2 linked regions of the Actinokineospora baliensis genome follow. Each later gene encodes a partner of the first gene's protein in a complex. Links are inferred from orthologs where the notes say so. Each region holds a gene or a part of one and is shown on either strand. Other genes may lie near its edges.

Region 1 (3,757 bases):
CCACGACTTCTACCTGTTCGCCGACGCCGACACCGGTACCCCCAGCGTCGTCTACCGGCGCCACGCCTTCGACTACGGCGTGATCAAGCTCGTCTGACCCCCGCGCACCCACGCACCGCGTGCCCCGGGGGACCAGCTCCCCCGGGGCACCACCACGTCCGCGTGCCGGAAGATCGCCTGGTCATCGCGACCGCGGTCCGTTCCCAGTTCACCACTGCCGCCGATCGCGGAACCTCAGGTGCCGGTGGGCCGTTGGAGCTGTGGCGGGCCTCACCCGGGTACCCTGCGCCGCACCCCGCGTGCGGTGTCGGTGCACGCCGCGGAGCGGGTTGCCTACGATGACGAACAGGAGCGTCCGTAGCGGGCGCACGACTATCAGCTAGCGAGGTCGACTCGGATGGTGCTGTCCCGGATCCTGCGCGCGGGCGAGGGCAAGACGCTCAAGCGGCTGCGCAACATCGCAGCGCACATCAACTCGCTGGAGGACGAGGTCGTCGCGCTCTCCGACGACGAGTTGCGCGACAAGACCGCGGAGTTCCAGGAGCGCTACCGCGGCGGTGAGTCGCTCGACGAGCTGCTGCCGGAGGCGTTCGCGGTGGCCAGGGAGGGCGCCAAGCGGGTGCTGGGCCAGCGGCACTTCGACGTGCAGCTCATGGGCGGTGCCGCGCTGCACCTCGGGCAGGTCGCCGAGATGCGCACCGGTGAGGGCAAGACGCTCACCGGCGTGCTCGCCGCCTACCTCAACGCCCTCGCCGGTGACGGCGTGCACGTCATCACCACCAACGACTACCTGGCCAAGCGCGACGCGGACTGGATGGGCCGCATCCACCGCTTCCTGGGCCTGACCGTCGGCGTGATCCTGTCCGACATGACCCCGGCCGAGCGCCGCGAGGCCTACAACTGCGACATCACGCACGGCACGAACAACGAGTTCGGCTTCGACTACCTGCGCGACAACATGGCCTGGTCGCTCGACGACATGGTCCAGCGCGGGCACCACTTCGCCATCGTCGACGAGGTCGACTCGATCCTGATCGACGAGGCGCGCACCCCGCTGATCATCTCCGGCCCGGCCGACCAGTCCTCGCGCTGGTACCAGGAGTTCGCCAGGCTCTCGCCGATGCTGCGCCGCGACACCCACTACGAGGTCGACGAGCGCAAGCGGACCGTCGGCGTCACCGAGAAGGGCGTCGCGCTCGTCGAGGACCAGCTCGGCATCGAGAACCTCTACGAGGCCGCGAACACCCCGCTGGTCGGCTACCTCAACAACGCGCTGAAGGCCAAGGAGCTCTACAAGCGCGACAAGGACTACATCGTCCGCGACGGCGAGGTCCTCATCGTCGACGAGTTCACCGGCCGCGTGCTCGCCGGTCGCCGCTACAACGAGGGCATGCACCAGGCCATCGAGGCCAAGGAGGGGGTGGAGATCAAGGCCGAGAACCAGACCTTGGCCACCGTCACCCTGCAGAACTACTTCCGGCTCTACACCAAGCTCTCCGGCATGACCGGTACCGCCGAGACCGAGGCGGCCGAGTTCCACACCACCTACAAGCTGGGTGTCGTGCCGATCCCGACCAACCGGGACATGATCCGCAAGGACCAGGCCGACCTGATCTACAAGACCGAGGAGGCGAAGTTCCTCGCGGTCGCCGAGGACATCGCCGAGCGGCACGAGAAGGGCCAGCCGGTGCTGGTCGGCACCACCAGCGTCGAGCGCTCCGAGTACCTGTCGAAGCTGCTGCTCAAGGCCGGGGTGCCGCACAGCGTCCTCAACGCCAAGCACCACGAGAAGGAAGCCGCGATCATCGCGGGCGCGGGCCACAAGGGCGCGGTCACCGTGGCGACCAACATGGCCGGTCGCGGTACCGACATCGTGCTCGGCGGCAACCCCGAGCACATCGCCGAGGAGGCGCTGCGCGACCGCGGCCTCGACCCGATCGAGACCCCCGAGGAGTGGCGCGCCGCGCTGCCCGCCGCGCTGGAGAAGGCGCAGCAGGAGGTCAAGGCCGAGAAGATCGAGGTGCAGAAGGCCGGTGGCCTCTACGTGCTGGGCACCGAGCGGCACGAGTCGCGGCGCATCGACAACCAGCTGCGCGGTCGCTCCGGCCGCCAGGGCGACCCCGGCGAGTCCCGGTTCTACCTGTCGCTGGGCGACGAGCTGATGCGCCGGTTCAACGCGGGCATGGTCGAGCGCGTGATGACCGCGATGAACGTGCCCGAGGACCAGCCGATCGAGGCCAAGATCGTCACCAGGGCGATCCGCAGCGCGCAGACGCAGGTCGAGCAGCAGAACTTCGAGATCCGCAAGAACGTGCTCAAGTACGACGAGGTGATGAACAAGCAGCGCAAGGTGATCTACGCCGAGCGGCTGCGGGTGCTGCAGGGCGAGGACCTGCGCGAGCAGATCGAGCGGATGCTCAGCGACGTCGTCGACGCCTACGTCACCGGGGCGACCGCGGACGGCTACTCCGAGGACTGGGACCACGCCAAGCTGTGGACCGCCCTCAAGCAGCTGTACCCGATCGGCGTCGACTGGGAGGACCTGATCGACCGGGCCGAGGCCGACGGCAAGGACATGGACCACGAGTTCCTGCTGAACGCGATCACCGACGACGCCGTGCGCGCCTACGGCGAGCGCGAGGCCGAGATCGACGGCAAGGTCGGCGAGGGCGCGATGCGCGAGGTGGAGCGCCGGGTGATGCTCTCGGTGCTCGACCGCAAGTGGCGCGAGCACCTCTACGAGATGGACTACCTCAAGGAGGGCATCGGTCTGCGGGCGATGGCCCAGCGCGACCCGCTGATCGAGTACCAGAAGGAGGGCTTCGAGATGTTCAGCGCGATGCTCGACGCGCTGAAGGAGGAGTCGGTCGGGTTCATCTTCAACGTCCCGGTCGAGCCCGCCGAGCCCGAGGTCCAGTTGGCGCCGCAGCCGACCGCGCTGCCCTCGGTCAGCGCCGACCCGGCCGCCCAGGCCCGCCAGGCGGAGCTGCAGGCCCGCCAGGCCAGGGCGCAGGCGGTGCAGGACCGGGTCCGCGCCGAGCAGGCGGCCGCCGCCTCGGCCGGCGACAAGCTCCCGCCCGCTTTGCGCGGCAAGGGTTTCGAGGGACCTGCCCCGCAGCGGTTGAACTACACCGGTCCCGCCGAGGACGGTGGCGTCGAGTCCCACTCCGACGGCGGCAACGCCGACAACGGTGCGAGTGGCACGCGACGTGAGCGCAGGCAGGCCGCCCGCGACTCGGCCAAGAAGGGTCGCAAGGGCCCCCGTCGCTGACGCGAAGTCCTATAGCCGGGTGGTGGACGGAACTCCGTCCGCCACCCGGTTCGTCTTTTAGAACCCCATGAAGCGCAGGGTCTTGCAGCGCCACAGTCCTGCCTCTTGCTCCCACCGGCCGATGCACGCCTTCACGTGCCAAGACTCCGGTCGTCCTATAGGCACGATCCGCACCGTCGACATCACCTCCACCACTCCCGGCGCGGTGGTCGTCGTGTGTAGCCGCAGCAGTCGGTACTGGGCTTTGCCGCTGCCTCGCGTTCGCGTCAAGATTCCCTCGTAGGCATCGCCCGGCAGCATCGCGTGCAACTGCCCAATCTGCCTCTTACCCTCCAGGGTCTCCAATACGAGGGTCAGCAGCCGCCAAGAGGCTTCACGTGGTGCGCCACGGATCGCGCGTACCCGGGCGCTGGACGCGGGCGGGGTGGACCACCGCTCCTCAAAGGCCTCGATCAGCGGCGGTTCGAAGTCCTGCAAGATGTCCAG
Region 2 (3,125 bases), 300 kb from region 1 along the record:
GCCCGCTCGCTGCTGTGCACCGACGTCTCGATGGCGTGGGAGATGTCGGTGAGCCGGGCGCCGGGGGTGACCGCGGCGATGCCCGCCTCCATGGCCGCCTTGGTGGCCGAGGACAGCGCGGACTCGGCGTCGGTGACGGAGCCGACGAACAGGGTGACGGCGGAGTCGCCGTGCCAGTCGTCGAGGATGGCGCCGCAGTCGACGGAGATCAGGTCGCCCTCGGCGAGCACCTGCCCGCGCGAGGGGATGCCGTGCACGATCTGCTCGTTGACCGAGGCGCAGATGCTGGCCGGGAAGCCGTGGTAGCCCTTGAACGAGGGCACCGCGCCCGCGTCGCGGATGGTCTGCTCGGCGAGCTCGTCGAGCTCCTGCGTGCTGACCCCCGGGCGGGCGGCGGTGGCGACGGCGGCCAGGGCCTTCGCCACGACCAGCCCGGCGGCGCGCATGGCCTCGAGCTGGGCGGGCGTCTTGATCTCGATCATCCGCGACTTCCAGGAGGCGATGGCCAGGCGCAGTCCGGCGCGCAGACCACCGGTCACGTCCGGTCGCGCAGCGCCGAGAGCACGCGCCCGGTGATGTCGTCGACCTCGCCGACGGCGTCCACGGTGATCACCGAGGTGCCGTAGTAGTCCAGCAGCGGCGCGGTCTCCGACCGGTAGATCTCCTGGCGGCGGCGGATGACGTCCTCGTTGTCGTCGGTGCGGCCCCTGGCCAGCAGCCGCTTGACCACGACGTCCTCGTCGACCTTGAACTCGACGACGGCGTCGAGGGACTGGCCGGTGCTGCTGAGGATCTTGCCGAGCACCTCGGCCTGGCCGACGTTGCGCGGGAACCCGTCGAGCAGGAACCCGCCGCGCGCGTCGGCCTCGTCGAGCCGCTCGCGCACCATCTCGTTGGTCACCTCGTCCGGGACCAGCTGCCCGGAGTCGAGGTAGCGCTTGACGTCCTGGCCGAGTTCGGTGTTGTTCGTGATGTGCGCCCGGAACAGGTCCCCGGTGGAGATGTGCGGCACGCCGAGCTCTTCGCTGAGCGCGGCCGCCTGGGTGCCCTTGCCCGCTCCGGGCGGTCCAACGAGAACAACACGCGTCACTTGAGGAACCCTTCGTAGTTGCGCTGCATCAGCTGGCTCTCGATCTGCTTCACGGTGTCGAGACCGACGCCGACCATGATGAGGACGGCGGTGCCACCGAACGGGAAGTTCTGGTTCTGACCGGGGTCGGTGATCTCGAGGAAGAAGTTGGGCAGCACCGCGATGATGCCGAGGTAGATCGAGCCGGGGAGCGTGATGCGGCTCAACACGAAGCTCAGGTACTCAGACGTCGGGCGACCGGGGCGGATGCCCGGGATGAAGCCGCCGAACTTCTTCATCTCGTCAGCGCGCTCGTTCACGTTGAACGTGATGGTGATGTAGAAGTACGTGAAGAAGATGATCAGCGCGAAGTAGATGCCGATGTGCACCCAGCTGGCCTGGTTGACGATGTGGTTCGAGATGAACCGCTGCCAGGCGGAGCTGTCCTGGCCGACCAGCCGCGAGATCAGGTCGGGCAGGTAGAGCAGCGACGACGCGAAGATGACCGGGATGACGCCAGCCTGGTTGACCTTCAGCGGCAGGTACGTCGAGGTGCCGCCGTACATGCGGCGACCGATCATGCGCTTGGCGTACTGCACCGGGATCCGGCGCTGGCCCTGCTCGACGAACACGACGCTGCCGATGATCAGCAGGCCGAACACCAGCACCATGGCGAACACCAGGCCGCCGTTGCGGTTGAGGATGTTGCCGCCCTCGGCCGGGATGCGCGCCGCGATGTTGACGAACATCAGCAGCGACATGCCGTTGCCGATCCCGCGCTCGGTGATCAGCTCACCGAACCACATGATCAGCGCGGTGCCCGCGGTCATCGTGATGACCACGACGGCCAGCGTGAACACGTTGCTGTTCGGGATGATGTCGTCGGGGCAGTTGCCGAACAGCTGCTTGCGGTCGGCCATGGCGACGATGCCGGTCGCCTGCAGGACCGCGAGCGCGATCGTCAGGTAGCGCGTGTACTGCGTGAGCTTGCCCTGGCCCGCCTGGCCTTCCTTCTTCAGCTGCTCGAACCGGGGGATCACCACCGTCAACAGCTGGATGATGATGCTCGCGGTGATGTAGGGCATGATCCCGAGCGCGAAGACCGACAGCTGCAGCAAGGCGCCGCCGCTGAACAGGTTCAGCAGGCCGAAGACGCTGCTGTTGCTGTCGGACACCAGGTCCAGGCACTTCTGGACGTTCGGGTAGGACACGCCCGGCGAAGGCAGCAGTGCGCCGACTCGGTAGACCACGATGATCCCGAGCGTGAAAAGGATCTTACGGCGCAAGTCCGGCGTCGCGAGAGCCGAGCGGAAGGCGCTGAACACGCAAGAACCTCCTCGGCGTCACCGGCAGCTCATTGCCGGTGAACGGCTTAACCGGCTAGTCGCCGGCGGTTACAGGGCCAGGGCTACCAGGTGTTGGCAGGCCAGGGGCGCTCCGGGGCAACAGACCCCACAGCGTGTTCTCGACTCTAACAGCACGCTTGTTGGGTTCAGCACCCCGAGGTACCCACAACCTGCCGCCCCGGTGCCGTCACCGGGGTGATGTGGCTAACAAAGCGGCCATGCCGAGCAGCACGACACCGGTGCCCTGGTCCAACCGGCGGTGCGCCCTGCGGCTCATCCGCACCGCCCGCACCACCGCGCCGACCCCCACGTAGATCGTCCCGGCGACGAGCTCGGCCACCAGGTACAGCGCACCGAGCACGAGCACCTGCGCGGTCACCGAACCGCGGTCGGGCTCGACGAACTGGGGCACGAACGCGGTGAAGATCAGGACGGCCTTGGGGTTGGTGACCGCGACCAGGAACTCCTTGCGCGCCAAGGAGAACAGGTCCGGCGCGACCAGGTCGTCCTGGGTGTCCTCGGGGGTGGACCTGGCGGTGAGGATCCGGACGCCGAGGTACACCAGGTACCCGACACCGAGCCACTTGACGACGGTGAGCGCCACCTCAGAGGCGGCCAGCAGACCACCGAGACCGGCTGCGACGGCCGTGATGAGCAGGGCGAACCCGGTGAGCCGACCGAGCAGCGCGGTGGTGCCCCTGGCGGGTCCG

What was found.
Region 2: the proteins of secA (region 1) and secY are in contact, whole or in part, in a crystal structure (PDB 3DIN), measured with the Thermotoga maritima proteins. The link is inferred for Actinokineospora baliensis from one-to-one orthologs. Residues at the interface, in WP_004082002.1 of Thermotoga maritima: Glu261, Ala262, Arg263, Lys300, Ala301, Arg302, Thr303, Ile304, Ile305, Leu323, Tyr324, Asp325, Pro326, Val329, Ser330, Tyr333, Ile336, Lys340, Phe345, Val349, Glu363, Phe364, Tyr374, Ser375, Gly376, Gly377, Glu393, Ile395, Thr482, Ser483; in WP_004081795.1 of Thermotoga maritima: Glu108, Gly109, Glu110, Glu111, Ala236, Glu237, Arg238, Arg239, Ile240, Thr241, Ile242, Gln243, Tyr244, Ala245, Arg246, Arg247, Val248, Thr249, Gly250, Arg251, Arg252, Val253, Tyr254, Gly256, Ala257, Ser258, Thr259, Tyr260, Leu261, Pro262.

The regions. Positions count from the first base shown.
Region 1 is NZ_JAFBCK010000001.1:385,754-389,510, reverse strand. The notes cover bases 26-3,471. They hold secA (preprotein translocase subunit SecA), read left to right. Parts: upstream 26-397; coding sequence 398-3,271; downstream 3,272-3,471. Other genes in these bases: JOD54_RS01395 (Rv3235 family protein), read right to left, coding at 3,329-3,471; hpf (ribosome hibernation-promoting factor, HPF/YfiA family), read left to right, coding at 26-97. Also shown: more of hpf, read left to right, coding at 1-25; more of JOD54_RS01395, read right to left, coding at 3,472-3,757. UniProt on the Escherichia coli protein: Required for protein export, interacts with the SecYEG preprotein conducting channel.
Region 2 is NZ_JAFBCK010000001.1:687,831-690,955, forward strand. Bases 241-3,054 are described here. They hold secY (preprotein translocase subunit SecY), read right to left. Parts: upstream 2,395-3,054; coding sequence 1,087-2,394; downstream 241-1,086. Other genes in these bases: map (type I methionyl aminopeptidase), read right to left, coding at 241-482; JOD54_RS02820 (adenylate kinase), read right to left, coding at 536-1,090; JOD54_RS02830 (LysE family translocator), read right to left, coding at 2,603-3,054. In the rest of the region: more of map, read right to left, coding at 1-240; more of JOD54_RS02830, read right to left, coding at 3,055-3,125. UniProt on the Escherichia coli protein: The central subunit of the protein translocation channel SecYEG. Consists of two halves formed by TMs 1-5 and 6-10.